DNA from 4 places in the Streptomyces sp. S6 genome. Region 4 is predicted to be linked to each of the others. Evidence: riboswitches for the same ligand, from Rfam matches in the RefSeq annotation. Region 4 holds a riboswitch; each other region holds the start of a gene.
What was found. Region 4 has a riboswitch for cyclic di-AMP ahead of ACVNF4_RS32335 (transglycosylase SLT domain-containing protein). Riboswitches for the same ligand answer to the same signal wherever they lie in the genome.
Positions count from the first base shown of each region.

Region 1: linked by a shared signal. The riboswitch ahead of ACVNF4_RS32240 (C40 family peptidase) and the one ahead of ACVNF4_RS32335 (transglycosylase SLT domain-containing protein) in region 4 are both predicted to bind cyclic di-AMP.
Region 2: linked by a shared signal. The riboswitch ahead of ACVNF4_RS31800 (C40 family peptidase) and the one ahead of ACVNF4_RS32335 (transglycosylase SLT domain-containing protein) in region 4 are both predicted to bind cyclic di-AMP.
Region 3: linked by a shared signal. The riboswitch ahead of ACVNF4_RS06965 (M23 family metallopeptidase) and the one ahead of ACVNF4_RS32335 (transglycosylase SLT domain-containing protein) in region 4 are both predicted to bind cyclic di-AMP.

Region 1 covers NZ_JBTYMC010000401.1:1,048-5,047, forward strand. The annotation lists gene ACVNF4_RS32230 (ATP-dependent Clp protease proteolytic subunit) at 1-614, shown strand, start outside; gene ACVNF4_RS32235 (hypothetical protein) at 621-923, shown strand; cyclic di-AMP (ydaO/yuaA leader) riboswitch at 1,402-1,584, shown strand; gene ACVNF4_RS32240 (C40 family peptidase) at 1,588-2,061, shown strand; gene ACVNF4_RS32245 (ATP-binding protein) at 2,054-2,503, opposite strand; gene ACVNF4_RS32250 (helix-turn-helix domain-containing protein) at 2,727-3,587, shown strand; gene ACVNF4_RS32255 (DUF397 domain-containing protein) at 3,601-3,807, shown strand; partial or broken gene ACVNF4_RS32260 (aminotransferase class I/II-fold pyridoxal phosphate-dependent enzyme) at 3,837-4,000, opposite strand, start outside.
Region 2 covers NZ_JBTYMC010000384.1:7-5,169, reverse strand. The annotation lists partial or broken gene ACVNF4_RS31810 (M23 family metallopeptidase) at 1-316, shown strand, start outside; gene pcrA (DNA helicase PcrA) at 386-2,857, opposite strand; cyclic di-AMP (ydaO/yuaA leader) riboswitch at 3,120-3,274, shown strand; gene ACVNF4_RS31800 (C40 family peptidase) at 3,319-4,296, shown strand; gene ACVNF4_RS31795 (hypothetical protein) at 4,337-4,690, opposite strand.
Region 3 covers NZ_JBTYMC010000031.1:2,062-18,738, reverse strand. The annotation lists gene ACVNF4_RS06985 (MarR family winged helix-turn-helix transcriptional regulator) at 1-404, opposite strand, end outside; gene ACVNF4_RS06980 (dihydrofolate reductase family protein) at 476-1,570, shown strand; gene ACVNF4_RS06975 (alginate lyase family protein) at 1,631-2,845, shown strand; tRNA gene ACVNF4_RS06970 (tRNA-Met) at 2,897-2,970, shown strand; cyclic di-AMP (ydaO/yuaA leader) riboswitch at 3,213-3,374, shown strand; gene ACVNF4_RS06965 (M23 family metallopeptidase) at 3,384-4,379, shown strand; gene ACVNF4_RS06960 (aldo/keto reductase) at 4,510-5,448, shown strand; gene ACVNF4_RS06955 (PrsW family intramembrane metalloprotease) at 5,751-7,049, opposite strand; gene trmB (tRNA (guanosine(46)-N7)-methyltransferase TrmB) at 7,105-7,902, opposite strand; gene lhgO (L-2-hydroxyglutarate oxidase) at 8,017-9,237, opposite strand; gene ACVNF4_RS06940 (MFS transporter) at 9,283-10,707, opposite strand; gene ACVNF4_RS06935 (asparagine synthase-related protein) at 11,418-13,517, shown strand; gene ACVNF4_RS06930 (protein kilB) at 13,725-14,168, shown strand; gene ACVNF4_RS06925 (hypothetical protein) at 14,311-14,700, shown strand; gene ACVNF4_RS06920 (hypothetical protein) at 15,398-16,057, opposite strand; gene ACVNF4_RS06915 (hypothetical protein) at 16,183-16,677, shown strand, end outside.
Region 4 covers NZ_JBTYMC010000404.1:37-4,805, reverse strand. The annotation lists gene ACVNF4_RS32345 (LolA family protein) at 1-1,188, opposite strand, end outside; gene ACVNF4_RS32340 (polyprenyl synthetase family protein) at 1,529-2,539, opposite strand; cyclic di-AMP (ydaO/yuaA leader) riboswitch at 3,003-3,178, shown strand; gene ACVNF4_RS32335 (transglycosylase SLT domain-containing protein) at 3,182-3,643, shown strand; gene ACVNF4_RS32330 (HAD family hydrolase) at 3,726-4,553, opposite strand.

The sequences.
Region 1 (4,000 bases), on a different contig from region 4:
CGCCTGCCGCACGCCACGTCCTGCCCGAGTTCCACGAACGCACGAGCTACGGCAACCGCACGCTGGACCCCTACTCCAAGCTCCTGGAGGGACGGATCGTCTTTCTCGGCGCCCCGGTGGACAACACCTCGGCGAACGATGTGATGGCCCAGCTCATGCACCTGGAGCACCAGGCCCCGGACCAGGACATCTCGCTGTACATCAACTCCCCGGGCGGCTCGTTCACGGCGATGTCGGCGATCTACGACACGATGCGGTACGTCAGCTGCGACGTGGAGACGGTCTGCCTGGGCCAGGCCGGCCGGTCGGCGGCGGTCCTGCTGGCGGCGGGCACGCCGGGGAAGCGGTTCGCGCTGCCGGGCGCGCGGGTGATCGTCGGCCAGCCGGAGCCGGCGGGCGAGTTCGAGGGACAGGCCAGCGACCTCGCGATCGTGGCGGAGGAACTGACGCGCACCCGCGCCCTCCTGGAGGAGCTGCTCGTCCGCCACACGGGCCGCACCCCGGAGCAGGTGCGGGAGGACATCGAGCGGGACAAGGTCCTCGACGCGAGCGCGGCGGTGGAGTACGGCGTCGTCGACGGCGTACTCCCCGTCCGCCGGACGACCGGAAGGTGACGGCGGATGCTGCCGGAACTCCCGCCGCTGCCGGCGCTGACCCGCGCGGAAGCCGAGCTGATCGACCAGTACCTGGCGGCCGTCGACCTGCTGGGCCGGATCAACCCGAGCCGCGACGGCGACACCTACCGGGGCCTGCGGGCGGCCCAGGCGCTGGTGGCGAGGGCGACGGCGCTGCGTGACGCGCTGACGCTGATGCACCAGCGCGGCGAGCACGAGGTGCACGCCGAGACCCTCGCGAGGGCGCTGCGCGTCCTGGACGGCGAGCGCCGTACCGCGCGGGTAACCCTGCCGCCGCCCGCGAGTTGAGGCACAGGCACCCCCTGAAAGCACCCCGGGAAGCACAGAAGCACGCACGCGTGCCGCCTCTTCCCGCCACGCGCGCGTGCCTCCGCCCGTGCTCCCTCCCGGCGACGTACGGGGCTGTCGCGGGGTGCGTGAAGACGCACCGTCCGCGGCCGGTCGGTGAGCGGCGGGGGACGGCGTAGAACCGACCCCCGTTCGGCGTAACGAGGTTTCCCCCGGGCGGCCCTCCCGGGTTGCGCAGCCTGCGGATACGGGGTGCGGAACGGGGCATTCCCACCCTGATCGGCGGGTGCGCAGGTGACGGACACGTGACCGAGATCTGAACTGTTCACCCGAATGGCCCAGTCGTGAGTAAGGCCACAAATCCACGATTCCGCTGGGTATTTCGGTCACGGATGAGTCAAGATCCCTGACTGACGACAAGCCCCCGCCACAAGCGGCGGGGCGATCCGGGTGGACGCCGAGTCCTGCCGCCGCCCGGATGTACCGGTCGACAGGAGTGCATCGGCAGGAGTGGAGGACCCAGGCAGTACGGGTCGCCGGAGCGGTCACGCCATGACCGTGCCGAGCAGCCCTTGGGGTGAAGCCGTGGTGACACGGCCGGGCCAACTTCGCCAGCCCGAATCCGACAGGTCATCCTTCACAGGCGGTTGACGAAGGGTTGCGCATGACTGCGCTCAATCGTGTCCCGTCGATGATGGTCCGAGCCGGTACGGTCTCGGCTTTCGCACTGGCCGCCGTGGGCGGTTCCGTGGTCGTACCGGGCGTCGCCTCCGGCGCCGAGGCGGCCACCGTGTCGACGAAGGCGCTTCAGATCGCCGCGTCCAAGAAGGGCGCCCCGTACAAGTACGGCGCCGCCGGACCGAAGCGGTTCGACTGCTCGGGGCTCACGCAGTACGCGTTCAAGAAGGCGGGCAAGACCCTGCCGCGCACGGCGTCCCAGCAGTACAACAAGACCAAGCACATCTCCTCCGCGAGCCGACAGGCGGGGGATCTGGTCTTCTTCCACTCGGGCTCGAACGTCTACCACGTGGGCATATACGCGGGCGCCGGCAAGGTGTGGCACTCGCCGAAGACCGGTGACGTGGTCCGGCTCCAGAAGATCTGGACCAAGAGCGTCTGGTACGGCCGGGTCAAGTAGTCCCCGGACAGGACGGCCGGGCAGTGGCCGTCCAGGGCAGCTCGATGGAGACCGTCTTGCCGCCCTCCTGGGTGGGCCGCACCTTGAGCCGCCCGCCGCGTTCCGCCGTCAGTGAGCGGATGATCACCATCCCCCGGCCGTTGTCCTGTTGGACGGCGGCCGGGAGGCGTTTGGGGAACCGCGGGTGGCTGTCGGTGACGCCGACGCTGACCTGTTCGTCCCGGTCGAGGACGAGGTCGAGGGTGAAGGTCGGCGACTGCCCCAGGGTGTGCTGGACGGCGTTGGTGGCGAGTTCGGAGACGATGAGGCGGATGGTCTCGGCGAGGTCCGCGCCGGGCGGCAGGCCCCACTCCGCGAGCGTGCCCGCGGTGAAGGTGCGGGCCGCGGCGACCGACACGGGGTCGCTCGGCAGGGTGACGGATGCTTCCAGGTGGTCTGCCATGGCGACGTCGTCCCTTTCCCACGGGACCGGCGTCCGACACGAGGCGGATGGTTCGAGTACGGTCCCGGAACTGGTGCTTCACCGTCAGACTGCCATTTCCGCGACGTCCTGTGCGGCGATCCACCAAGATGTGCATATATCTGTCGCCCGAAGCGGTGAACTCTGCTACGGCAGATCGGATTCGGGCGGCATGTGAGAGGTAATGGGGAGTGAGGAGAAGGGCATGCAACACGGCCCCGCGGTGCGCCGCCGCAAACTGGGCGCGGAACTGCGCTCGTTACGCAATCGGGCCCGGCTGACGAGCGGTGAGGCGGCCCGGCTCGTCGGCTGGCACCAGTCGAAGGTGAGCCGGATCGAGACGGGCACCAGCAGTGCGAAACCGGCCGATGTGGAACTCCTGCTGGACGCCTACGGGGTGGGCGACGAGCGGCTCCGGGAGCTGATGCTCGTGCTCGCCGGCGCCGACGAGGCCGTCGGCCGGGACCACTGGTGGCACGCCTACCGGGGGGTACTGCCGCCCGCCTACCGGGACTTCATCAGCCTGGAGGCGCAGGCGAGCGCGATGCGCACGCTGGAGACGACCGTCGTCCCGGGGCTGCTCCAGACCCCCGAGTACGCCCGCGCGGTGACCCGGTCGGCGCTGGAGGGCGCGGACGAAGGGCAGTTGGACACGCTGGTGGAGGTGCGTCTGGCCCGCCAGGACGTACTGCGCGGGGATCCGCCGCTGCTGCTGAACGCCGTCCTGGACGAGGCGGTGCTGCGCCGCCAGGTGGGCGGGCCCGAGGTGATGGCGGCGCAGCTGGAACGGCTCCTTGAGGACGCGCGGCTCCCCCAAGTGAGGCTCCAGGTACTGCCGTTCACCGCAGGGTCGCATATCGGCCTCACCGGGCCTTTCGTCATCTTCTCGTTTTCGAGCGTTTCTGATCTGGATGTGGTCGTTCTCGACCACTTGACGAGTAGTCATCACCTTGAGGGGAAAGAAGACCTCCAGGCCTACTCGGAGGCTTTCACCAACCTTCAGATCCACGCCCTTTCACCCGAGGACTCGTTGGATTTCATCGCCGGGCTAGGTGACGGCGCGTAAGGAGGCACCCCCAATGACAGCACCGCCTCGGAACGTTCCTTCCGCAACCGCACTGCATATCGCTCGCTGGCTGCGCAGCAGTCACAGCACCGGAGCGAACAACTGCGTGGAGACCGCCCCGTATTCGGGTCTGCTCGCGGTACGCGACTCCAAGTCCCCCGCCGGCCCCGCACTGCTCTTCACCCCGGGGAGCTGGGCGGAGTTCACGTCGGCGTTCTGATCAGCCGATGCACGGCCGTGCCCGCCGACTCATGGTCGTGTCGCGTCGATCACCCGTACCGCGCGGTCCAGCTCCGCCCCGGAGAGGTCCGCGCGGGCGGTCAGCCGCAGCCGTGAGACGCCGTCGGGCACGGACGGGGGACGGAAACACCCCACGAAAAGCCCTTCCGCCCGGCAGTCCGCCGCCCAGCGGA
Region 2 (5,163 bases), on a different contig from region 4:
GGGCATCGACTTCCCGGTCGCCTACGGCACCACCGTCATGGCCGCGACGGACGGCACCGTCCGCACCCAGTGGAACAACGCCTACGGCAACATGCTGATCCTGACGGCGAAGGACGGCACGGAGACCTGGTACTGCCACCTCTCCAGCTACCGCGTCGCGTCGGGGACGACGGTCAAGGCCGGCGAGCCGATCGCGTACTCCGGAAACTCCGGCAACTCCACCGGCCCGCACCTGCACTTCGAGGTCCGCCCGGCCGGCGGCTCGTCGATCGACCCGCTGTCGTGGCTGCGCAGCCACGGGCTCGACCCGACGTAAGGCCTCAACTTCCGTCAAGCGGGCCCCTGTCGAGCGACAGGGGCCCGGCTCATGTCCGGTGAAGACCCCTCAGAGCTTCTCGACCGGCGCGTACCGCAGCAGCAGCCGCTTCGGCTTCCCCTCACCGAAGTCGATCGTCGCCTCCGCCTTCGCCCCCGCGCCCCCGACGGCGACGACGGTCCCGAGCCCGAACTGGTCGTGCGTGACGCGGTCCCCGACGGTCAGGGCGATCGCGGGCTTCTCCTCGGCCCCCCGGCGCGTCGCGAACCCGGAGGCGCCCTTGGCGGAGGACCGGGACGACGACAGCGAGGACCCGAGGCTCGGCGGCGGCGCGGCGGGTGCGCCGGTGCGCTTCCAGTCGACGTGCGTGGCCGGGATCTCCTCCAGGAACCGGGAGGGCGGGTTGTACGACGGCTGCCCCCAGGCGCTGCGGAGCGTGGAGCGGGTCAGGTAGAGCCGCTCACGCGCGCGGGTGATGCCGACGTAGGCGAGACGGCGTTCCTCCTCCAGTTCCTTGACCTGGCCGAGGGCGCGCATGTGCGGGAACACGCCGTCCTCCATGCCGGTGAGGAAGACGACGGGGAACTCCAGGCCCTTGGCGGTGTGCAGGGTCATCAGGGTGATGACGCCCGAGCCGTCCTCGTCCTCGTCGGGGATCTGGTCGGAGTCGGCGACCAGGGCGACGCGCTCCAGGAAGTCGGCGAGGCCGCGGGGCTGTTCCGACTCGCCGGACTCCTGCTCGAACTCCAGGGCCACGGAGGCGAGTTCCTGGAGGTTCTCGATGCGGGTCTCGTCCTGGGGGTCGGTGGAGTTCTGCAACTCGGCGAGGTAGCCGGTGCGTTCGAGTATGGCCTCCAGGACCGTCGCCGGGCCGGCGCCGGACTCGACGATGGTGCGCAGGTCGTCCATCAGCTCGTTGAACCGCTTGACGGCGTTGGCGGAGCGGGCGGCCATGCCGTACGCCTCGTCGACGCGCTTGAGGGCCTGCGGGAAGCTGATCTTCTCGCGCTGGGAGAGGGCGTCGATCATCGCCTCGGCGCGCTCGCCGATGCCCCGCTTGGGGACGTTGAGGATGCGGCGCAGGGGGACGGAGTCCTCGGGGTTGGCGAGGACGCGGAGGTAGGCCAGGACGTCCCTGACCTCCTTGCGCTCGTAGAAGCGGACGCCGCCGACGACCTTGTAGGGCAGGCCGACGCGGATGAAGATCTCCTCGAAGACCCGGGACTGGGCGTTGGTGCGGTAGAACACCGCGACATCCCCGGCCTTGGCCTCGCCGTTGTCGGTGAGGCGGTCTATCTCCTCGGCGACGAACTGCGCCTCGTCGTGCTCGGTGTCGGCGACGTAGCCCGTGATGCGGGCGCCCGCACCGGCGTTGGTCCACAGGTTCTTGGGCCTGCGGGACTCGTTGCGCTCGATGACCGCGTTGGCCGCCGAGAGGATCGTCTGCGTGGAGCGGTAGTTCTGCTCCAGCAGGATCGTCGTCGCGCTCGGGTAGTCCTCCTCGAACTGGAGGATGTTGCGGATCGTCGCGCCGCGGAAGGCGTAGATGGACTGGTCGGCGTCGCCCACGACGCAGAGCTCGGCGGGCGGGAGGTCGTGCTCGCTGGGCGGCGTGTCCTGAGAACGGCCGGCGCCGCCCACGAGTTCCCGGACGAGGGCGTACTGGGCGTGGTTGGTGTCCTGGTACTCGTCGACCATCACGTGGCGGAAGCGGCGGCGGTAGTGCTCGGCGACGTCCGGGAAGGCGCGCAGGAGGTTGACCGTCGTCATGATGAGGTCGTCGAAGTCGAGGGCGTTGGCCTCGCGCAGGCGGGACTGGTAGAGCGCGTACGCCTGGGCGAGGGTCTTCTCGAAGCCGTCGGCCGCCTGGGCCGCGAAGTCCTCCTCGTCGATCAGCTCGTTCTTGAGGTTGCTGATCTTGGCGCTGAAGGACTTGGGCGGGAAGCGCTTGGGGTCGAGGTCCAGGTCGCGGCAGACGAGGGCCATGAGGCGCTTGGAGTCGGCGGCGTCGTAGATGGAGAACGACGAGGTGAAGCCGAGCTTCTTGGACTCGCGGCGCAGGATGCGCACGCACGCGCTGTGGAACGTCATGACCCACATCGCGTTCGCGCGCGGGCCGACGAGTTGCTCGACGCGCTCCTTCATCTCACCGGCGGCCTTGTTGGTGAAGGTGATCGCGAGGATCTGGCCCGGGTGGACGCCGCGCGCGGCGAGGAGGTGGGCGATGCGGTGGGTGAGGACGCGGGTCTTGCCGGAGCCGGCGCCGGCGACGATGAGCAGGGGTGAGCCGGCGTGGATCACCGCCTCGCGCTGGTTGTCGTTCAGCCCGTCGACGAGGGCCGCCGGATCGAGGACGGGGCGGGGGGCGCCGTCCCTGTAGTGGGCGTCCCGGTCCGGGGGCAGGTCGAACCTGCCGTCGAACAGGTCGGCCGGGATCTGCTCCGGGGCCTGCTCGTCCTCGGGCGGCGGAGGGGGTTCCTCGGCGTGCCCGCGCGGGGCCTGGAGGTCCGCCAGGAAGCTGTCGTCAAAGAGGCTGCTCATCGCTCTCCGAGTCTAGAGGCCGCCACTGACGACCGGTCCCGGTCCCGGGAATCTCCGCGCTCACCTTCCGGATCGCCCCTATCACAACCTGTGATGACCTGCGGGAACTTCGACACAGGTCACAAAAACGTATCGGGCATATCGCCCGCCAACCTTCACAGAAGTCACACGAATTGGCTACCGTTCCGGTCAAGGCCGCCCGTCCCCCACCGGCGAACGTCGCCGGGCCGCGCGGCCCTCCGCCGAGTCCGGCCCGCCCCCGTGCGCGAGGCAGCCGGAGCCGGGGACCCACCGAGAACCTGGGGCGAATCGGCCGACCCCCGCCGGGGAAGGCCGTAGGGCAACCTTCCGCAGCACGACAGCACGACTCCCGCCCGAGCCCGACAGCTAACCCGGTAGGCGGTACAAGGAAGGAGTCGCCCCCATTGGCGTCGCATCAACGCAGGCTCCCCTGGACGGGCATGCGCGCGTCAGGCGTCAGCGCCCCCGCCCTGGCCACGGCCGCCCTCACGTCCATGGCGATGTTCACCCAGCCCCCCACCGAGGCCGCCCCGCCGGCCGACGACGGCAGACCTACCCTTGAGGACGTCGAGCGCAAACTCGACGCCTTCTACAGCAGTCAGACGGGTTCGAAGAAGGACACGGCCGCCAAGGAGAAGGAGACCAAGCGCGCCAAGACCTTCCTCGACACCGCGGCCCGCTACCGCACGCAGGAGCCCGTGCTCCCGCCGCCGCCCGCCCTGCCGCCGCTCCCGCCCTTCCCGCCGTCGGTCGCCCACGACTTCACGGCGGCGCCGGACAGCGGCCTCACAGCCGTACCCGACGCCTACATACCGGACGTCCACGCCCCCGACAGCTACGAGAAGGCCCCGCTCAGCTCCGAGCGCCTCCCGGACAGCTACGACGCCGTCGCGCCCGCCCCGACACCCCTCCCGGACGCCGACGACGACCCCGAGGGCTACCTCAAGGACGCGAAGTCGGTCGTCCAGAGAAAGCTGAGCAAGGCTCAGGCGCTGCTGTCCTTCCACGCCGTGAACCAGCCGAAGGCGGCGCCCCGGCAGCAGGAGGAGGCGCCGGTCTCCGCCGAGGCGGAGAGAGCGCTCGCGTTCGCGCGGGAGCAGCTCGGCAAGCCGGTGGTCCTCGGCGCGGCGGGCCCCGGCTCCTTCGACGGCCCCGGGCTCACCCAGACCGCCTGGAAATCCGCCGGAGTCGCCCTGCCGCGCACCGCGTTCGGCCAGGTCACCGCGGGCAAACCGATCCGCCTGCCGGACGCCCGCCCCGGCGATCTCGTCTTCTTCCACGACGACATCACCCACGTCGGCATCTACACCGGCGACGGCCGGATGATCCACGCCCCGCGCCCCGGCGCGTACGTCTGCGAGGAGTCCATCCACTTCGCGGGCTCGTCCGAGATCCACAGCGTGGTGCGCCCGGCCTGACGCACGGGTCACCGGCGCCGGGCCACCGCCGGGCGCCGGATCAGGTCCAGAGGACCGCGATGAAGATGTTGACGACGGTCAGCAGGCCGACGGCGGCGAAGAGCGGCTTCTCGACCCGCTCGTCGTCCCGCTTCACGTAGGTCAGCCCCAGGATGACGACCAGCAGCGCCAGCTTGACACCGATCTTGATGTTATTGACGTGCTGGTCGTCCGCTTGGTTGAGCCCGACCAGGATCACGCCGGTGACCAGCATCGTCGCGGCGCCGTGCAGCATGCCGGGGACGAAGCGGGCGGTGCCCTGCCCCATCGCCTTCAGCTGCGTGAGGAACCCGCCGAGCAGCGCGGCGATGCCGATGATGTGCAGGCCGACGAAGAAATGGATGAGTACGTCCATGAGGCCGGAGCCTAACCAGCCGCCCCCTCGGCCTCCTCGGCAGCCCCGGTAGCAGCAGTCCCCGCCTCGCGGGGGCGAATCCCCGGTTCGGTCAACACAGAGACCCGCCCCGCCCTCGAAGGCGGGATCGGTATGCACATACGGTCACCGGACAACTCTCTGAAGTCACTTCCGTACAACGCGTTACCCAAACGTCACAGTGCGGCCTAGCGTCCTGCCCCAGGTGCCCGGCTCCCCACCGCCGCCCAGGCCAGGGGCGGCAGTCGGACACCACCGCCGAGAAGGTCCGGCGGCGTCGCGCTTCCCCTGTGCGGGGCGCCGCCGGACGCGCCCCCCCGTCCCGCTCACCCCACTCCGACGGGCCCCCGGCGCACGCGGCGGTCGTACGGAAAGGACGTGCAGGTCCAACGTGGCAGCGCACCGCAAGCCCCGTCAGCGCGCGACCGTCGCGCACACCGCCCGAGCCACCTCCA
Region 3 (16,677 bases), on a different contig from region 4:
CCCACCTGCTCCGGCGTGAGCCGGTCGAACACCGCCGCACGGACCGTCTCGACGTGCCCCGGCGCGACCCGCTCCAGGATCGACAGCCCCTCGTCCGTGAGCGCCGCGATGCTCCCCCGCTTGTCCCACCCGCACTGCTCGCGCCGGACCAGCCCGTCCTTCTCCAGCCGCGTCACCGCGTACGTCAGCCGGCTCCGGGTGATCTTCGTGCTCTCCGCGAGTTCCGTCATCCGCAGCCGGCGCTCGGGTGCCTCGGAGAGGTTCGCCAGGATCGAGTAGTAGAGGTGCGGCATGCCGGCGTCCTGCTGGAGCTGCCGGTCGAGCGCGTCCTCCAGCAGGACCAGCGCGGAGACGTACGCACGCCACGCGCGCATCTCGTCGGGGTTGAGCCAGCGGGTCGTCATACGACCAGTGTAGGTTTGTTTCAAACTTGAACCAACCGTCAGTGGCACCAGCCCAGGGGGAGACCGCACCGATGCCCTACCCGTACGTCCTCCTCTCCGCCGCCGTCTCCCTCGACGGCTACCTCGACGACACGACCCCCGACCGCCTCCTCCTCTCCAGCCCCGCCGACTTCGACCGCGTCGACGAGGTCCGCGCCTCCGTCGACGCCATCCTCATCGGCGCCGGCACCATCCGCGCCGACAACCCCCGCCTCCTCGTCAACTCCCCCGACCGCCGCGCCGCCCGCATCGCCGAGGGCCGCCCCGAGTACCCCCTCAAGGTCACCGTCACCGCCTCCGGCGACCTCGACCCCGACGCCAACTTCTGGCACACCGGCGGGGAGAAGCTCGTCTATACGACCGACCCCGGCGCCGAGCGGATCACGGAACTCGGGATCCCCGCCGGCGTCGTCCCCCTCGGCCCGGAACTGGACTGGCACCGGCTGCTCACCGACCTCTACGAGCGGGGCGTCCATCGGCTCATGGTCGAGGGGGGCGGGACGATCCACACCCAGCTCCTCCAGGCGGGCCTCGCGGACGAACTCCAGCTGGTGCTGGCCCCGCTGTTCGTCGGCGACCGGAACGCCCCCCGCCTCTTCGGCCCCGGCACCTACCAGGACGGGCGCCTGAACCTCGTCCGCACCCAGCGCATCGAGGACGTCGTCCTCATGACCTACCGCCCCGCCATCACCCCCGCCGACCACCACTGGCTCGCCCTCGCCTGCGACCTCGCCGCCCAGTGCCCGCCGTCCGACACCGCCTTCAGCGTCGGCGCGGTGATCGTCGCGGCGGACGGGACGGAACTGGCGCGGGGGTATTCGCGAGAGGGGGACGACGGTGTCGTCCACGCGGAGGAGGCGGCGCTGGCGAAGGTGGCCGGCGGCCTGGCGGGGGCGACCGTGTACAGCAGCCTGGAGCCGTGTGCGCGCAGGGCGTCGAGGCCGGTGCCGTGCGCGGGGTTGATTCTGGAGGCGGGGGTGCGGAGGGTGGTGACGGCGTGGATCGAGCCGGACACGTTCGTTCAAGAGGCTGATGGGAACGGGTTGTTGAGGGAGGCGGGGGTCGAGGTACTAGTACTCCCGGAGTACGAGGGAAGGGCAAAGGCGCCGAACAGCCACCTCCTGTGAGCTGACCCGCCCGGCCCACCCCAACCTGCGCCCCACCCCCGGACGGGCCACGCTGCCCACATGAGACCAGCCACCCCCGTCCTAGCCGCTGCCCTCCTCCTGTCTCTGGCCGCCTGCTCCACAACCCCTTCCGACACCCGCCAAATGGCCCGAGCCCTCCCCCCGGACGCGTCCTTCACGCACCCGGGGGTCCTGGTGAACAAGGCACAACTGGACGTCGCCCGAGAGAACGTGCACGCCGGGAAACAGCCCTGGCTGCGCGCCTACCTGGACATGCGGGACAGCAAGTACGGCTCGTACAAGTACCGCCCGGAGCCGTACGAGAGTGTCGACTGCCCCGGCGGAGACCAGCCGAACCGCCCGGCGCACGGGTGTGTGGAGGAGCGGCAGGACGCGATCGCCGCGTACACGCAGGCCCTGCTGTTCAGCGTCACCGGCAAGCAGGCGCACGCGGTGAAGGCGCGGGAGATCATGGACGCCTGGTCGGCGAAGATCAGACGGCACACCGAGGACGACGCCGGGTTGCAGACCGCGTGGGCGGGGTCGACGTGGACGCGGGCGGCGGAGATCGTCCGGCACACGCCGGGCGCGGGGTGGCCGCAGGACAGGGTCCTGAGGTTCGAGGCGATGCTCAGGAACGCCTACCTCCCGGCCGTCACCCGGGAGGTCCCGGACTACAACGGCAACTGGGACCTCGCGATGACGGACGCGGCGATCGGCATCGGCGTCTTCACGAACGACCACAAGGTCTTCGACCACGCCCTGGCCCGCTTCCGCGCCCGCGTCCCCGCCTACTTCTACCTGGAGAAGGACGGCAGGATCCCGATCGCCCCCGCCCACGCGGGCCTCGACGACCCGGCGAAACTCACGAAGTACTGGTTCGGGCAGACGACGTTCAAGGACGGCGTCTCCCAGGAGACGTGCCGCAACTTCAAGCACGCGGGCTACTCGCTGGCCGCGTCCTCGCACATCGCGGAGACCGCCTGGCACCAGGGCGTCGACCTGTACGGCGAGGTCAAGGACCGGCTGAAGGCGGCGGCCGAACTGCACGCCCGCTACCAGGAGGGGGAGCAGGCGCCGGCGTGGCTGTGCGGTGGGAAGGTCGACCGGAACATGGGTCCTGACCTGGAGGTTCTCGTCAACCACCTGGAGGGCCGGCTCGGTGAGTCTGTCCCGGCCGCGCACCGGCTCGTGGCCCGGCACCGGCCCGCCGGCACGGACGACCTGTTCGTGGCCTGGGAGACCCTGACGCACGCCGGTAACCCGGGGGTCTAGCGGAACCGGTTTGGAGTTCCCCGCGGCGTGTGCCTATAGTTATCTCAACGGCGCGGGGTGGAGCAGCTCGGTAGCTCGCTGGGCTCATAACCCAGAGGTCGCAGGTTCAAATCCTGTCCCCGCTACTGAAAAAGGACCGGGATCCTGGAAACAGGGTCCCGGTTCTTTTGTTGTTCCGGGTGGTCACTCTGTGTATTGCGGAGTTCCCACCTGTCACCCAACTCGCCCGTTTTTCCCCGTCGTTGACCCGAAAATTCCGGGCCAAAAATGTTTGTGGATCAAGCAGAACCGCTTGGAAACGGGCCCTGAGGTCGATTAACGTTCGATAACGCAGCACGGTTGTCCCAGCCGTCACAAGAGACGGCTCCGTGCGCACGCGCCGAATCCCGTAAGGGAACCGGGGAACCACCACCTTGGGGTGAATCACGCGGACGCCCCCGCTCGTTCACGAGCGGACGGTTTACGCGCGTAGGAGACCTTCCCGCTCCGAACCCGTCAGCTAACCCGGTAGGCGGCGGAAGGAAAGGAGTGCGCCCGCGTGGCGAACCCGACTGCCCCAGAAGCCCCCGCCCAGCCGACCTTCGGATTCGGCAGCTACCGCGTCGAGGACGAGGGACCCTGGGAGGAGTGGAACCCCACCGCGGACTCCGTCCCGGCCAAGGGCAAGCACCGGGTCGCCAAGCAGCGCACCGGCGGCGGCGGTTTCGCCCGTAGCTCCACGGTCCTCGGCGTCGGCGTCATAGCCGCCGTCAGCGCGGGCGGCATGGCCAGCGCCAACACGGGCAACGCCCCCGTCTCCATCTCCGTCTCCGACATCCCCGGCGTCGGCTCCCTCGTCTCCGACGACGGCGACCAGGCACCGGAGCCCACGCCGATCGCGAGCATCGTCAGCGAGGCCGGCCAGGAGACCTCCGACGCAGCCGAGGCGCTGCGCAACCGGATCATCGCGCAGGCCGAGTCGCAGGCGACGCAGGCCGACCAGCAGGCGAAGGTCGCCGCGCAGCGGGCCCAGGCCGAGGCCGCCGCCAAGGCCGCGAAGGCCGCGCAGGCCAACGTCAAGGAGGCCAAGCAGGAGGCGGACGACGCGGCCCGCGAGAAGAAGGAGCAGGCGCGGCTGGCCGAGCTGGCCAAGCAGTACTCGCTGCCGACCTCGTCGTACGTCATCACCTCCACGTTCGGTCAGGCCGGGGCGCTGTGGTCGTCCGGGTACCACACCGGGCTCGACTTCGCGGCGCCCACGGGCACGCTCATCAAGGCCGTCCACAGCGGGACCATCACGGAGGCCGGGTACGCCGGGTCCTACGGCTACCGGACCATCCTCACGCTGGATGACGGCACCGAGATCTGGTACGCCCACCAGTCCTCCATCAGCGTCAGTGTCGGCCAGAAGGTCGGGACGGGTGATGTGATCGGGCGGGTCGGGGCGACCGGGAACGTCACCGGGGCGCATCTGCACCTGGAGGTGCACCCGGGTGGAGCGTCGACGGGGATCGACCCCGGGGCGTGGCTGCGGAGCAACGGGATCAACCCCTGAGGGGTTAGTACTTGAGGGGTAGCTCGTGAGGCCTACGGGTCTTACGAGCTGCCTCTTTTTTGCGTGCTGTTTCCAGCCGTTGCGGTCCGGGACGGAATTCGCCCCTCCAGGACCGTTGTTGACGCAGAGCATGACTACTCTGCGCCCTCTCGGCTCCTCCGACCTCGAAGTCTTCCCCCTCTCCCTCGGCGGCAACGTCTTCGGCTGGACCGCCGACGAGACCGCCTCCTTCGCCGTCCTCGACGCGTACGCCGCCGCCGGCGGGAACTTCGTCGACACCGCCGACTCCTACTCCGCGTGGGTCGACGGCAACAGCGGGGGCGAGTCCGAGACGATCATCGGCAAGTGGCTCAAGGCACGGGGGAACCGGGACGACATCGTCGTCGCCACCAAGGTCAGTCAGCACCCCGAGTTCAAGGGGCTGTCCGCCGACAACATCAAGGCGGCGGCCGAAGCGTCCCTGAAGCGGCTCGGGACCGATCACATCGACCTCTACTACGCGCACTTCGACCAGCCCGAGACGCCGGTCGAGGAGGTCATCGGGGCCTTCGACGAACTCGTCAAGGCGGGCAAGGTGCGGCACATCGCCGCGTCCAACGTCACGCCCGAGCGGCTGCGGGAGTACCTCGACTTCTCCGACCGCGAGGGGCTCGCCCGGTTCGTCGCGATCCAGCCCCACTACAACCTTGTCTCCCGCGACACGTACGAGGGGGAGCGGCAGGAGATCGCCTCCAAGGCCGGCCTCGCCGCCGTCCCCTACTTCGCCCTCGCTTCCGGCTTCCTCACCGGCAAGTACCGGCCGGGGGTGGCCGTCGAGAGCGCGCGTGCCGCCGGTCAGCACCTCGGCACCGAGCGGGGGGTGAAGGTGCTTGCCGCGCTCGACGAGGTCGCCGCCGCGCATGACGCCGAGGTCGCGACCGTTGCCCTTGCGTGGCTTGCGGCTCAGCCGACTGTTGCTGCGCCGATTGCTTCTGCGCGGACGGTTGAGCAGGTGCCGGCGTTGGTGGCTGTGGCGGAGCTGGAGCTGACGGAGGGGGAGGTGGCTCTGCTTACGGAGGCTTCGGCGTAGGTGGGGCTGTTGGGGGTGGGTGCGGGGCCGGTGCGTGGCTGGGGTGGGGGGCGTTGTCGCTCACCCGCGCTTGCGGGGTGCCGCTGCGCCCACCCGTGCCGCCCCTAGCGGCACGACTGCCCGCAGCTGGGGCGGGGAGGGGAGGCGGGTGCGGGTGCGTGGGGATGGCGGCGTAGCCGCCACTTAGGGGCGCGGGGCTGTATCGATATGCGGCTCCGCCGCGTGGGCGCGATCAGCCACGGCGGGCCCGCAGTCGCCCACTTGCCGAACCACCCGAGTTCGTGGGCGCAGCGCGAGGGGGGCTATACGTGGTAGCCGCCGTACGGGGGGTACGGGCCCGTCGGGAAGCCGTAGGACGGGGTCATCGGGGGCTGCCAGGCGAATGGGGCCGGTGGGGGTGGGGCCGTGGCGCGGGACGCGTATTCGAGGGCCGGGCGGGTGGTGGTGCGGTGGGTCCAGAGGGTCGTGAGGAGGCGGTGTTCGCGGGTGACGAAGTCCAGGGGCGCGTGGCCCAGCCGGCCCCTGCGGCGCAGTTGCGCCAGGGCCATCGCGGCGGACTCGTACTCCGTCAGGGTTCTGCCCGCCGGTTTCCCCAGGTAGTGGACCGCGTAGTCGCGGGCTATCCGGCGGGCCCGCATCGAGGAGAGGGCGAAGGGTTCGAACGGGGAGAGCCAGCCGGCGGCGACGTAGGCCGGGAGTTCCTCGCGGAGCTGGCGGAGTTCGCGTTGCCGGGTCCAGATGACGAGCCAGGTGATCAGCCCGAACACCGGGACCATGAAGAAGCCGTAGACGACGAAGAAGCCGAGCGGGCCGAAGTGTCCGGAGCCGTTCCACAGGGAGTGCATGCACATCGCGAGGAGCAGGCCACCGAGGGGGAACAGGACACGGCGGGCGCGCTTGCCGTCCGGCGTCCGTGCCGCCAGGCCGAAGGCTATGCCCGTGAACACCGTGAACAGGGGGTGCGCGAACGGGGACATGATCACCCGGACGAAGAACGTCGCCGCCGTCACCGACGCGAGGCCCCCGTCGCCGGAGAGCTGGTCGTCGCCGTACGCGGAGCCCAGGTACAGGATGTTCTCCGTGAACGCGAACCCCGCCGCCGCCGTCCCGGCGATGACGACGCCGTCCACCAGGCCCGTGAACTGCCTTCTGCGGAACAGGAAGACGAGCAGGACGGCCGCCGCCTTCGCGGACTCCTCGACTATCGGCGCTATCAGCGTCGCGCCGAGCGTGTCCGCGCTGTCCGGATCCGCCGTCGTGTTCGCTATCCACTGCGTCGTGAACGTGTTCGCCACGATCGCGATCAGCGTCGCCGCGCAGGCACCCCACGCGAACGCGAACAGCATGTTCCGCCACGGCGCCGGGTCCGCGCGGTCCAGCCAGCGGAACGCCGTCAGCAGGAGGGGCACCGGGAAGATCGCCAGCCCCAGCCCGACCAACAGGCCCCGCGTACCGGTCTGTTCACGGACCAGGGCGAGGATGACGACGCCGGAGATCGTGAGGAGGGTGATGAGGGTGGTGTAGCGGACGGCGGGGCGTTTCCACCAGCGGGGGCGGGGCGGGGCCGAGGGATAGGGCGGGTACGGGGGACTGGTCGACACGGGTATGACCCTAACGAGGGAATGGTTCTGCCGCGAAGGGTTCGCCGCGTGCCCCTCAAGGGCGTTGGCTGACCCGGCGGAACAGCAAGTCCCGTACGACGTGGCCCTTCTCGATGCCCTGCGCCTCGAAGCGGGTCAGTGGACGGAACTCCGGACGAGGCGCGAAGCCACCGTCCTCCCCCTGCGTGTTCTCGAACTCGGGATGCGCGGTCAGCACTTCCAGCATCTGCTCCGCATACGGCTCCCAGTCCGTCGCACAGTGGACGACCGCCCCCGCGCGCAGCCTCGTCGCCGCCAGGTCCAGGAACTCCGGCTGGATCAGCCGGCGTTTGTGGTGGCGCTTCTTGGGCCAGGGGTCCGGGAAGTAGACGCGGAGACCGGCGAGGGCGTCGGGCTTGAGCATCTCGCGCAGGAGGATGATCGCGTCCCCGTTGGCGACCCGAACGTTGGTCAGCCCGTTCTGCTCGGCGAGGTTGAGCAGGTTGCCCTGCCCCGGGGTGTGCACATCGACGGCGAGGACATTCGTCCCGGGATCGGCGGCGGCCATCCGCGCGGTGGCCTCCCCCATCCCGAACCCGATCTCCAGCACAACGGGCCGCTCATCCCCGTACAGCTCACTCAGCTCGACCGCATGCCCGTCGATGTCCATCCCCCACCGCGCCCACAACCTCTGCAACGCGTCCGCCTGCCCCGTCGTCACCCGGCTCCGGCGCGGCTGAAAACTCCGGATCCGCCGCTCGAAGTGCGACCCGGCGGGGTCGGCTTTGGGGCCGTCGGGGAAACGGGGTTCGCCCTTGGGGCGGACGGGGGCGTCGGCGGACGGGCGGTCGCTGGGGTTCAGGGATGCACACACAGTGGGGACGATTTTACGCGGCAGCCCGACAACTAACTCGCCCACCACTTCACACCCACCCCCAGCCCGTCCGGCGTCTGAGTAGGGGCGGCAGGGGCGAGGAAAAGTTTTTGTTCAGGAACCCTCCAGCACCCCCAGCGCCCGCCGAGCCACCTCCCGCCCGATCGGCAGCGAAGCCGTGGCCGCAGGCGAAGGCGCGTTCAGCACATGCACCGCCCGAGCCCCCTCCTGAATCAGGAAGTCGTCGACGAGCGCCCCGTCCCGCCCGACAGCCTGAGCCCGCACCCCCGCACCACCCCGCACGAGGTCCCCCTCCTCCACCCCCGGCAGCATCCTGCGCACCGCGTCCACGAAGGCCGCCTTGGAGACGGACCGCCGGATCTCCCCCACTCCGTACCGCCAGTGCCGCCGGCCCATCCGCCAGGCGCCGGGCCAGGACAGTGTCCCGGCGAGTTCGGCACCCCGGACCACGCCCCACCCGTACCCCTCCCGGGCGAGCGCGGGAACGGCGTTGGGGCCGACGTGGACGCCCCCGTCGATGCCCCGGGTGAGGTGCACCCCGAGGAAGGGGAACGCGGGATCGGGGACGGGGTAGACCAGTCCCCGCACGAGAGCGGGACGCGTCAGCTCGTAGTACTCACCCCGGAACGGCAGGATCCGCACGGACGGTTCGTCCCCGGTCAGCCTGGCGACGGTGTCGCAGTACAGCCCGGCGCAGTTGACGAGCACGCGCCCGCGCACGACGTCCCCGCGAGCCGTCCGGACGGCCACCCCGAGATCCGCGCGCCGGTCCACGCGGACGACCTCCGCCCCGTACCGGATCTCCGCGCCGGACTCCTCGGCGAGGACGCGCGCGACGGCGCCGTAGTCACAGATCCCGGTCGTCCCGACGTGGATCGCGGCGAGGCCCCGCACCTCCGGCTCGTACTCCTGGATCTGTGCGCCCCCCAGCTCACGGACGGAGATGCCGTTCTCGCGCCCGCGCTGGACGAGGGCGTGCAGGCGGGGGAGTTCCGCGCGGTCGGTGGCGACGATGAGCTTGCCGGTGACCTCGTGCGGCACGCCGTGCTCGGCGCAGAACTTGACCATCTCGGCGCCGCCCTGGACGGCGTACCGGGCTTTCAGCGACCCGGGCCGGTAGTAGATCCCGCTGTGGATGACCCCGCTGTTGCGCCCGGTCTGGTGCAGGGCGGGCCCGGACTCCTTCTCCAGGACGAGGACCCGTGTCCCAGGGGCGGCCCGGCCGACGGCGTACGCGGTGGCGAGCCCGACGATCCCCCCACCGACGACAAGCACGTCACAGTCGTACGGAACCCCACGGCCCACGAGCACCACCTCCGCCTTCGATAGTGCACTGCGCCACTGACAACGGCTTCAAACCTATGCCGGAGTCATCAGCAACGGCCTTGCCCGTTCGCGGAGTTCCACCACCCGGGGTTCGTCGCCGTACGGCTCCAGCCGGTGCAGCAGGTCCTTCACGTACTCGGTCGTCCGCGCGGAGGAGATCCGCCCGGCGACCTCCACGGCCCGCACCCCCTGCTCGCACGCGGCGTCGAGGTTGCCGGACTCCAGCTCGGCGACGGCCGACACCACGAGGCGCAGCCCGTGGGAGCGGACGAATTCCTCGGTGGGGGACGACAGCGCCTGTTCGGTGAACCGGCGGACCTGGCGGGGTGCCTTGAGGTCTCGGTAGCACTCGGCCGCGTCGGCGGCGAACCGGTCGTAGGAGTAGAAGCCGAGCCAGGAGGGGTCGCTGTCGCCGTCCCGGGCCCGCTCCAGCCACCCTTCGGCGGCGCGCAACGCGGCACCGGCGGCGTGTGCGTCGCTCGCGCGGGCGTGTGCGCGCGCCTCCACGAGCCGGAAGAAGCTCATGGTGCGGGCGGTGGCGAGGCCGCGGTTGCGTTCGAGGGCGGCCTGCGCGAGGTCGACGCCCTCGTCCCCGAAGCCTCTGTAGGTGGCCTGGAGGGACATGGAGGCGAGGACGTACCCGCCGAGGGGGACGTCCGCCGCCGCGCGCGCGAGGCGCAGGGCCTGGATGTAGTACCGCTGGGCGGCCTCCTGCTGACCGGTGTCGAAGGCCATCCACCCGGCGAGCCGGGTCAGTTCGGCGGTGGCGCCGAACAGTGCGCGCCCCACCTCGTCGGAGTACGCCCCCAGCAGCAGGGGAGCGGCCTCCACGCGCAGACACTCGGGCACCATGGACGAACGCCAGTCGCCGCCGCCGTACTTGGAGTCCCAGCGGCGCGCGTCCTCGGCGGCCTCCCGCAGTTTGCGGACGTCGCTGTGGCCGACTCTGACCGGCGCCCCGGCCGCCTCGGACAGGGGCGACTCGCGCGCGACGGAGCTGTCGGCCGGGGTTATGAGCCAGCGGGAGGCGGGGGTCGCGTAGGCGCTGACGGCGAACGACCCGGCCAGGGACTGCCAGATGCCGCCGCCCCCGGCACGTCGGCCCGCGAGGTCGAGGCGGTACAGCTCGGTCGCGGAGCGGACGGCCTGCCCGACGTCCCGGGGGAAGGCGAGGCCCACCTCGGGCGCGGGGTCGGCGTCGGCGAGGCCGATCTCGTGCAGCGGGACGGGCCGGCCGAGCTTCTGGCCGATCGCGGCGGCGATCAGGTGCGGGGCGGCGCCCTGGGGGACCATGCCCTTCGACACCCAGCGCGCCACGGACGTCTTGTCGTAGCGCAGGGTCAACCCGCGTTGTGCGCCGAGGTCGTTGACGCGCCGCGCGAGACCCGCGTTGCTGATCCCCGCGAGGGCGAGAACGGCGCCGAGTTTCTCGTTCGGCCCGCGTTGCTCCCTGGACATTGCGCCACCCCTCGACACAGACGGCTGCCGCGCTGGCATAACCACCCGGCATTCGTAAACCCAGCGTAGTTCGCCGCATCCCAAGCGTTAAGAGGCATTGTTCCGGTTGGCGGGATTGTTGCCCGTACGGAAGTGCGGGCTCCGTAGCGGTCCGTCGCGACGTGCTCCCGCTGTGTGGCCGTGCGCCCGTGTGTGCGCTCTTCTCCGGCCATCGCGGGAGCGCTTCGATGGGCGGTGCGTGGGTCGGCCCGCTGGACTGGATACCAGTGGGCTGGGGGACACCGCCGCCTACATCCCCGCGGGCGGCGGAACGGTCCGGGGGGCGATCTCCGTCTCCCGGATCGCGCGCTCGCACAGGGTCGTGCGGGCCGTGTACGGAGCGTGTGCGCGGCTTGTCCGGAAAGCTTCGGCAACTGCCGCGTCACGCTGCGGATTTGGCCGAAAAACGCCCCTCGGATCGCCGGGTGATCAAGGCCCCGACCATGGGAATCGAGGGCGCACAGGGCGTTCGGGGGGAGCGTACCGGGGGCGCATTCGCGACGAGAGCGCGGGGGCGCACGCGGGCTCCCCGTTCGGCAACGGCACGCGCGCGTGGGCGCGTTGTGGTGCCTTTCAGGCGTTCTGCCTTCCGTCATGGGCGCGTTCTTCGTGGCAGCATGGTGAATCGGTTCGTACGGTGCACCGGTTGTCCACAGCCCGTGGAGGCGTCGATGCGGTGGTTGGTGGGTTGGAGCTTGACCGCCTCCGGGTCCTCTCCGGGCTTCGGTGACCCCTATGGCGGTTACGACGGCGGCGGCGCCGTCGGCCTGGACGGCGAGGTCGTCCAGCCGATCGGCTCGCAGCTCCTGTGGGGCGACCCCGACCCCCTGTGGGCCGTCGGCGACTGGCGGCCCGACGAGATCCGCGTCGTCCGCGTCGACGACCGCACCCGCATCGCCGTCCTCGGCCTGTGCGGCGCCAGCGACGACCAGCTCCGCATCGGCCTGCTGACGGCCCGCGGCGGCGCCCTGCGCCACCTCACGGCCTGGCCCGGCAGCTACACGGCCGTCGTCCAGGTGGACCGCCGGATCACCGTCTGCGGCGATCTGGCGGGCGCGCGCCCGGTGTTCCACACGCCCTGGGCGGGCGGGACGGCGTACGCGACGGCCGCGCTGCCGCTGGCCGACCTCGTCGAGGCCAACCTCGACTTCGGGCACCTCGCCGCGCTCCTCGCCGCCCCCGACGTACCGGCCGCCCTCCTCGACTCGACGCCGTACGACGGCGTGCGGCGCGTTCCGCCGGGGCACGCGCTGGTGCTGCGCGCGGGCGCGCGGGAGGTCGTCAACTACGAACCGGTCACCTCACTCGCCGTCGCCGCCGCGCCCGTCGACGCGGACAGCGCGGTCGAGGGGGTGCGGGACGCGCTCGTCGAGGCGGTGCGGACGAGGCTGTCGGCGCCCCGGCACGTCCCCGACATGGACCCCGGGCCCGTCCCCGGTATGGGGCCCGCCGAACGGCGTGCCGCGCGCGGGATGCCGGTTCCCGGTATCGGCGCGGACCTCACGGGCGGACCGGCGTCCGGGACACTGGCGCTGCTCGCTGCGGGCCTGCCCGGCATGCCGGGCACGCTCCTGGGGCACGGCACCGGCGCGGGCGAGCGGCTGCTGGCCGTCACCTTCAACGACCTCACCTCACGCCGTCAGCAGGAGGAGTTGGAGCGCGCCGGTGAGCTGGCCGCCAACCCCCGCTTCCACCACGTCGTCGTCACCGGCGACGCCGACATGCTCCCCTACGCGGCCCTGGACGGCCCCCTCACCGACGAACCCGGCCCCTCCCTCGTCCAGGCGCCCCGCCACCGCGCGCGCCTCGCGGCGGGCAGCGCGGACCACTTCACGGGGCACGGTGCCCGGCAGGCCCTCGACGCCAACCCGGCCCGCCTCGCGGACCTGCTGATGGACCGCAAACGCCGTCACCTGGTCCGGCCCGTCGCCGCGCTGACCAAGGCGGACGGCTCCGTCCTGGTCCCCGCGCGCGTGTACGGCGCCGCCCGCCGCCTCGCGCGCACGCCGTACGCCGCCGGGCTGGAGTCCCTCGCGGACCGCCTGCTGTCCCGCCGCTTCGAGGACGTGCCGGGGGCTGTAGGCGCGTCCCTGGCCGCGCTGGCCTGGGCTCCCGCCGGTCCCGCCGCCCGCTGGCTCACCGGTGAGGCGCTCGCTGAAGTATCGGTTCGCCTCCAGTCCTCCACCTCCCGCGCGGGCGGGCCCGGACAGAGACCCGGCGACCACCGCGCCCGCGCCGCCCTCGCCCGGCACGCCTCCGATCTCCGCGTCCTGGAGCAGGCCACCGAGATCCGCTCCCAGCGGCTCCACGCGCCCTTCCTCGACAACCAAGTCGTCCGCGCGTGCCAGGCGTTGCCGGAGACCCTTCGCGTCCAGCCGGGGGCCCGGTCCGCCATCCTGCGCCGGGTCCTCACCGCGTCCGGCGTCGCCGACCTGCCCCCCGGCTGGGGCACCCCGACGCCGGGCTCCGCGACCGCGACCGCCCGCGCGGGGTTGCGTTCCGCAACAGGCAGCGTGCTGGCGTTGTTCGAGACGCCGCTGCTCGCCGAGGCGGGGCTCGTGGAGGCGCGAGTGGTGCGGAAGGCCGTCCGGGACGCGGCTGCGGGGGAGCCGTTGCCCTTGGCCGGGCTCGCCGATCTGGTCTCCCTGGAGCTGTGGCTGCGGCGGTTGTTGGCGCGGAGGGGGACGTGCTGGACGGGGACGCCGGCTCGGGCGCGGGCCGTGCCGGAGGGGATTGCGCCGAGGCGGGGGGCGTTGTCTTCGGGGGGGTGAGGGGTGGGTGGTGGGGTGCGGGTGCGTGGTGGTTGGTCGCGTAGTTCCCCGCGCCCCTGAAAGAGTGGGTGCTGTTTGGGTGTTGGGCGAGGGTTGTATCTATATGCGGCTCCGCCGCGTGGGCGCGAACAACCACCACGCACCCGCACCCCACCCCCCCCACTTCCAGCCCTCCCTGCCCACCCAACGACTTACGGAGCCCCCTCCATGTGGTCCAGCGTCATAGCCGTAGCCGGCACTCTCCTCGGCGGTCTGCTCGCCGGCCTTCTCCAGCAGAGAGGGGAACGCGCTGCTCGGGCCGAGCGCAGGGAGGTGGCGTTGCGGACGGCGTTGGGGGAGTTGGTCGCGGCGTTGGGGGATCACCGGAGGGCGTTGTGGCACCGGGAGGAGTTGAGGCTGACCGGCGCTGAGGAGTCCGCGTTGACGGCGGCGAGGTCGGTGTCTCAGGCCACCCGGTCCGCCCTCACCGCCCCCTTGGTCTCCGTCTCGGTCCTGGAACCCACCCTCGCCCCGTTGGCCCGAGAGGCGGCCCTCGCGGCGGTGGACCTGCGCAACGCACCGGACCTGGAGGCACTGTCGGCCCGCAGGGAGACGGCGATAGAGAGGACGAACGAACTGGTCGCGGCGGCGGGGAGGGTGCTGGCGGTGTGAGAGCGGTCCTCATCAGCCGGTCAGCTGTCCCGAATCTCCTTGACGATCAACCGCGCGCTCCATGATTGTTCGGTCCATGGCGCTCCAGATCACGCTCACCACCCTGGTGACCAAGGGGCACGCCTGAGCCGAGGCCGGTCGGATGAAGCTCCCCCTGCGTGCCGTCGGCCTGTCGGTCCTGGTGTTCGCCTCGGCCTGCTCCACCGGCACGCATGCGACGGCCCCGGCGAGCACACCCCCCGCGGCACAGACACCGACCGCCCCGAACCGCCTCCCCGACCCGGTCCAGTCCCCGCTGCCCGTCGGGTCCAAGACGCTGTACGCGGGGTCGGGGCGAGGTGCGGGCGGCGTCACGCTCCCCGCTTCGGCGGGGAAGGCCTCGTCCGTCGGGAAAGTCCTTGCCGGATCACAATGCGGTGATGGCGGCGGTGTATTCACCGCCGAAATTCCCCGTGCCCATCTGAACGAGCTGAAATGGAAGTTCTCGGCGGGCAGTTCGGTCGTCTGGCGGATCGTCGTCCAGCCGTCCTGAGGGTGACCGGTCTCCGGACGACGCTCCCGCACAGCCTCCCGAACCAACACCCCGGAATACCGCTCGTCCGCCACCCATCCCCCGCGCTCCAGGTACCGCCGGCTCCGGCCGTTCGCGGGCACGGCGACCAGCCCCACCCCCTGAACGTCGGCCCACTCGTGCCCCGCCCGCATCAACCGCAGCCCACCCAAGGGAAGTTCGACAGGAGCGGCGAACAACCCCCCGTAGAACCAGGGCCCACCCGCCCTGAGCCGACGCAACACGCCCCTGACACGGGCAAGTTGCAGAAGCAGCGGAAGACACCTCCCGAACTCCACGAGGACGACGGTCCCGGCACACACGGCCACGGCACAGCTCGCGACAGCGACAAGCACCCGGCGCAGCAGCCCCGTCGGCAGCCCCTGCACCGCCCCGACGGCCCCCTCCCGCACGAACAACCCACCCCGCACATGGGCCGAACACACAGGAATGGCCCACCACAGCAGCAGCACGGGCCGGGTGAGCGGGCTGACCGGCTGTCCGAGCCGGTCCACGACCAGTGCGACGAGCCCAGGAATCCGACGCCGATCGGGCCGGTACCCGGCAGGCACCGCGAAGAGACGTTCCATGCCCAGGCCAACGCCTCTCACCCCGAAGGGTTCGCCCAGCCCCACGTCCCGTTGAGTCAACCGGAGCAAGCCCCCACAGAACCGGCTCCCTACGACCGATGTTCCCCCACCCAGCTGTCCCAACTCATGGAGCTCAACCCCCCGTTGGCAAGCCCGAGATACGTCACCCGCCGACCGGCCCCGACATACTTCGCGAGCCGCTCCGCCAACCCCCTCCCCTCCTTGAACAGCCGCTCGCACTCGACCTCGTACGCGAAGTCCAGCCGGTCCCGGGTCCACTGGTCCAGGGCGACGTCGATACCCCGAGCCCACGCCCGAAACACGTCGGAGAGTTCACGCGGAACCTCGACCGCCGCCACGGGATCATCGGGAAAGAACTCCCCGAACCCCTCAGCCCGCAGCGGCGGACACTTGAACTCCCCCTTCACGACAAGGTCCTGAGGATGCCGGGCCCCCTCTTCCCCATGCACCCGCTCACACCCCCAGCACAACAACACCCCCTCCCCGTACCGCACCTCCCAACCGGGCCCGAGATACCGCGCAAGCCGCTGAGCGGCACGCAGATCCGGTGAGCGGAGTGCCTCGGCGAGGTCGTCCGGAAGGGTGAGACGGGCGTCGTCCAGGGGGACGTCGTACTCGTACCCGTCGTACAGGGCGGACCACTCTCCGAGATCCCGCACGAGAACGCGCTCCGCTTCGGCCATGACGGTGTTGTACCGCAGCCGCACAGCCTTCTGTAACAACCGCACGTCGACACCCCTCCCCTGAGCTGTGACCCCATCGCCGGACCACCGAGACATACGCCCGGTCTCCTTGGTGCCGGCCGGAGAAACATCCGCTCCGGCCGTGAACCCCCCAACTCCAAGGAGCCACCATGTCCTCGAACGAGGCATTGGAGACCCCGCGCGAGAAGCGCTCCCTGTCGTCCGTGCTGCGCGCGTACGCCCGTAAGGTCGTGATCCCGGCGATGCTGCTCGGCGTCACCGTCAGCGGACTCGGCCTGTCGGCCACCGCGCACGCCGCCGACGCCCCCGGCTGTAGCGCCCCGACCCAGACGTGCCCCGCCGAAGCGCCGTGGCGCGGGTCGCAGCCGGGCAACGTCTCCGACCAGGACTGGCGTGCCGCCGTCACCGCGGCCGACTTCTGGAACACGCACGACATCAACCGCGCCAACGGCCTGAACGAACTCGTCACGAGCGAGAACCCGCAGTACCACCAGGGCTGGCCCGGCGACACGAACGGCCGGGGCTGGTACTCGTTCACGACCGGCAGCTGGCCGAGGCGTACGACGCACTGGATCTACTACGGCGGCGTGTTCCAGGACCGGGGCGGCCAGGTCGCGAACCAGGAAGCGGGCTTCCACGTCCCG
Region 4 (4,769 bases):
GTCCTTCGTGACGGCGCCGACGTAGACCTTGCCGCTGTCGGTGACGAGGGCGTTGACCAGGCGGGTGGAGAAGACGGTGCCCTTGCCGAAGTCGCCGGAGACCTTGTCGCCGAAGGAGTCGATGAAGTCGCCGAACGGGCCGGCCTCGGGGCGCCCCGAGGAGGCGGTGCCTGCCGTGCCCGTGTCGAACGTGGCGATCGTGGTCCAGCCCTTGCCCAGGACGTTCAGGCCCGTGAGGTCCTCGCCGAGGCCCTTCCCGGCCGGATTCCTGCCGGGGGCGCCCTTGTCCTCGTCGCCGCGCGGGTGCTCGCCCTGGGTGACCTTCGCGCCCTTGGGCGGGGTGAAGTCGAAGGTGGAGGCGGCCGGCTTGTCGAAGCTGACCTGGGTGAAGCCGGCGTCGACGACGGCCGCGCCGCCGCTCCTCGGGGTGAGCGTGAACTTCAGGGGCAGACCGGTCTTGGCGTCGACGGCGATGCTGATCGCGCCGACCGTCGTACCGGACTGCTTGGGCGTCACCAGCAGTTTGTAGGCGTCGCGGCCCGCGACGTGGACCGTGCCGTCGACCTTCACCGACGTCGTGGGGTCGAGGGCCTTCAGCGTCTCTTCCGTGAGGTCCTTGGGGGTCGCCGGGGCCTGCGACTGCTTGCCGGCCTTCTCGGAGAGCGTCGAGTGGTAGACCTCGTTCGACTTGCTGTCGTAGCCCCAGACGTCCTTGCCGTTGTGGACGAGGCTGTACTCCGCCGCGTTCTCCAGGAGGGAGAGCTTCTGCTTCTCGGGGCCGTCGGTGGCCACGCGCAGCGTGTGTGTGCCGGAGGCCAGCTCCGTCAGCTTGGTGGAGGGGTCGGCGGAGGAGCCGTCCGCGGAGCCGGTCGCGCCGGAGAGGAGGCCGCTCTCCAGGCCGCCGAGGTTCGGCAGGCCCAGGTCGGTCGTGATCTTGACGGTGCCGGAGAGCTGCTGGACGTCCGACGCGGCGACCTTGTCCAGGAGCTGCTGGGCGGTTATCTGCGGGAGGTCGGGGTCGCCGGAGTCGGCGAGGGCGGGTACCAGGCCGATGGTGGCGGCGGCCATGCCCACGACCGACACCGGGACGACGTACCGCGCAGCCGTCCTGCGGCGGCGGGACCTCGCCTCGTCGGCGTCGGTGACGGCGGTCGGGGTCTGGTGGTCGTCGGATGCGTTCGGTGCCATGTCTGCCTTACCTCCGTCGAAGTCGGCGGCCGGTGGGCACTGTGCTCGCCCCACCCCTGACCGCCATTCTCACCCGAATCGGTGAGCCGTGGTCCTGCGTTCTGCATCCATCACACCAAACCGGACCCGTCACCGGCGTCACCCCGCAGAGTCAACTCCGCGTACTCCTGCGGTATGACACGCCACTCCGGTTTCCCGTAGTCCCCTAGGGGTCCGCGGAGTCGTACCCGGCTGCGGGGAGGGGTGAGGCGGGGCCGGCACAGGGGGTTTGAGCTGCGGATACGCGAACGACGGGGCAGGCCGGCGGGCCGCCGTCCGTACCCCGTCGTCCGTGCGGGTCCTAGCCGGCCCGGTGCACCACCGCGTCGCACATCTCCACCAGGGCGAGCTTCGCGTCGCAGTCCGGGAGGGGGGAGAGGGCGGAGCGGGCCTCTTCGGCGTAGCGGACGGTGTCGCGGCGGGCCTGTTCGAGGGCGGGGTGGGTGCGCAGGGCGGCGAGGGCCTCGGCGTGCCGGGCGTCGTCGGTGAGGTCGGAGTCGAGGAGTTCGCACAGGGCGACGTCCTCGGCGAGACCGAGCCGGGCGGCGCGCTCGCGCAGGCGCAGGACGGGGAGCGTGGAGATGCCCTCGCGCAGGTCCGTGCCGGGGGTCTTGCCCGACTCGTGGGAGTCGGAGGCGATGTCGAGGACGTCGTCCGCGAGCTGGAAGGCGACGCCGAGGCGCTCGCCGTACTGCGTGAGGACGTCGACGACCGTCTCGTCGGCGCCCGAGGTCATCGCCCCGAAGCGGCAGGAGACGGCGACGAGGGAGCCGGTCTTGCCGGCGAGGACGTCGAGGTAGTGGTCCACGGGGTCGCGGCCGTCCGTGGGGCCCGCGGTCTCCAGGATCTGGCCGGTGACGAGCCGTTCGAACGCCTCGGCCTGGATGCGGACGACCTCGGGCCCGAGGTCGGCGAGGATCTGGGACGCGCGCGCGAAGAGGAAGTCACCCGTGAGGACGGCGACGGAGTTGCCCCAGCGGGCGTTGGGGCTGGCGACCCCGCGCCGCACCTCGGCCTCGTCCATGACGTCGTCGTGGTAGAGGGTGGCGAGGTGGGTGAGTTCGACACCGACGGCCGACGGCACCACACCGGGCGCGTACGGGTCGCCGAACTGGGCCGACAGCATCACCAGCAGTGGCCGGAAACGTTTGCCCCCGGCGCGCACGAGGTGCTGCGCGGCCTCCGTGATGAAGGGAACCTCGCTCTTGGTGGCTTCGAGCAGGCCCTCCTCGACGGCCGAGAGTCCGGCCTGGACGTCGGCTTCCAGTGCCTGGTCCCGCACGCTCAGCCCGAACGGCCCGACGACGGTCACGAGGGATCTCCTGTCTGCTGTTGCCCACGGGCGACTGTTGGCGATTACACGGTTTGTCGATAGGTCGTTGCCCTCACTCAAGTCAGCGTATCCGGTCACGTTTCGATCACCGATAGCCCCCACGGTTACAGCACGGGCGCTATCGGATCACGCCTGCTATGCATCCGATCGACCGATAAGACACGCCATATTCACACATGGATACCTTGTGCCCCATTTTGCCGCTATTGCTATTTCGTGAGTTGAGTCACGGGCACTTTTTTCACCCGTTCTCCCCGCACCACCCCTCCACCCTTCCCCCGCAGGCCAGTTGACACTTGGCGATCGCAAAGGATCAAGCACCCCATACGCCTTAGACAGATGTCAACAGGGACGAGATGTGAATCCGACGCTTGTTCCGGACATGTGCTCTCGCATACGTTCCGCCGGGTCGGGCGGACGCCTAATCCTGCCGCCGCCCCTCACCACTCCATCGACGAACTCGCGTGCGGCAGGAGCGGGGGACCCAGGTAGTACGCCGCACCGGACACGCTCCGGGACGGCTAGGGGTGAAGCCGTGTCACCGTCCCCGGTGGCCCGGCCGGGCACCTCCCCGCCCGAACCCGACAGCTCACCTCGCAGGCGCCGGAGAGGAACATCGCCATGCCTGCAATCCGCAAGAAGCGTCTCGCCCGAGTACTCGCCGTCGCCGCCACCGGTACGGTCCTGCTCGCCCTCCCGATCGCCGGTGCGACCAGCGCCTCCGCGGCCACCGGCGCCACGTCGTCCACGGTCGCCGGATACCCGAACACCCTGGACGGCTGGATCCGCGAATCCCTCGCGATCATGGCCCAGAAGGGCATCCCGGGCAGCTACAACGGCATCTACCGCAACATCATCCGCGAGTCCTCCGGCAACCCCTGGGCCGTCAACAACTGGGACTCCAACGCCGCCGCCGGGACGCCGTCCAAGGGCCTGCTCCAGGTGATCGACCCGACCTTCCGGGCGTACCACGTCGCCGGGACCGCGTACGACCCGTACGACCCGGTCGCGAACATCACCGCCGCGTGCAACTACGCGGCGGCGGTGTACGGGTCGATCGACAACGTGTACGGCGCGTACTGACCGTCCCTCCGGGACGCCCTCCCGGAAGTGAACGTCCCTGTGGGAGCCCTGGTTTCGGATCGGGGCTCCCTAACGGCTCGCGTTACGGAAACATCCGTTCAAGAACGGTCGCCACGCCGTCCTCCTCGTTCGAACCGGTCACCTCGTCGGCCACCGCCTTGAGTTCGGGGTGTGCGTTCGCCATCGCGACCCCATAGGCCGACCACTCGAACATCGGGATGTCGTTCGGCATGTCCCCGAAGGCGACCGTGTCCTGCGGGGCGACCCCGAGGCGTTCGGCGGCCAGCGCCAGGCCGGTGGCCTTCGTGACGCCGCTCGGCTGGAGTTCGACCGTGCCGGGCCCCGACATCGTGACGGTGGCGAGCGAACCGACCGCCGCGCGCGCGGTGGCCGCCAACTCGTCGTCCGTGAGCGCTGGGTGACGCAGGAGCACCTTGCTGATCGGCTCGCACCACAGGTCCTCGCGGCGGCCCACGCGCAGCGCCGGGAGCGTCGGGTGCGGCATCAGGTAGCCCGGCTCGATCAGCGTCAGCCCGTCCACGCCGTCCTGGTCGACGGCGGCGTACACCTGCCCGACCTCCGCCTCGATCTTGCCGAGCGCGGTCTCCGCGAGTTCGCGGTCCAGCGTGACGGACCACAGGAGGCGGTCGGCGCCGGCGTCGTACACCTGCGCTCCCTGGCCGCACACCGCGAGCCCACGGCCGCGCAGGATCTCCAGCAGGGGGCGTACCCGGGGGGCCGGGCGGCCGGTCACCACCAGGTGCCGCGCGCCGGACTCCACGACCCGCTGGAGGGCGTTCAGCGAGCGGTCCGAGAAGGTGTCGTCGGCGCGGAGCAGCGTGCCGTCCAGGTCGGTGGCGACGAGGGCGTACGCGCGCGTGACGGAAGCGGGGGTGGTGGGTGCGGCCATGATCAGAGAATACGGACCGCACCGGCCCCAGGGGGCCCGACCGACCGGCTCGCGCCACCCCTCACGGGCCACACGCCCATGACCTCCCGAACCATCCGGAAACCGACGCGCCGCCGCCCCGCGCGGGAGGGCCGCAAACCGGTCGCCCGGCAGGGGAAGGGGTGTCCGCGCGGGGAGGTGGTGCCGGGGCGGCTGCCTGCCTGACCTTGCCGACGG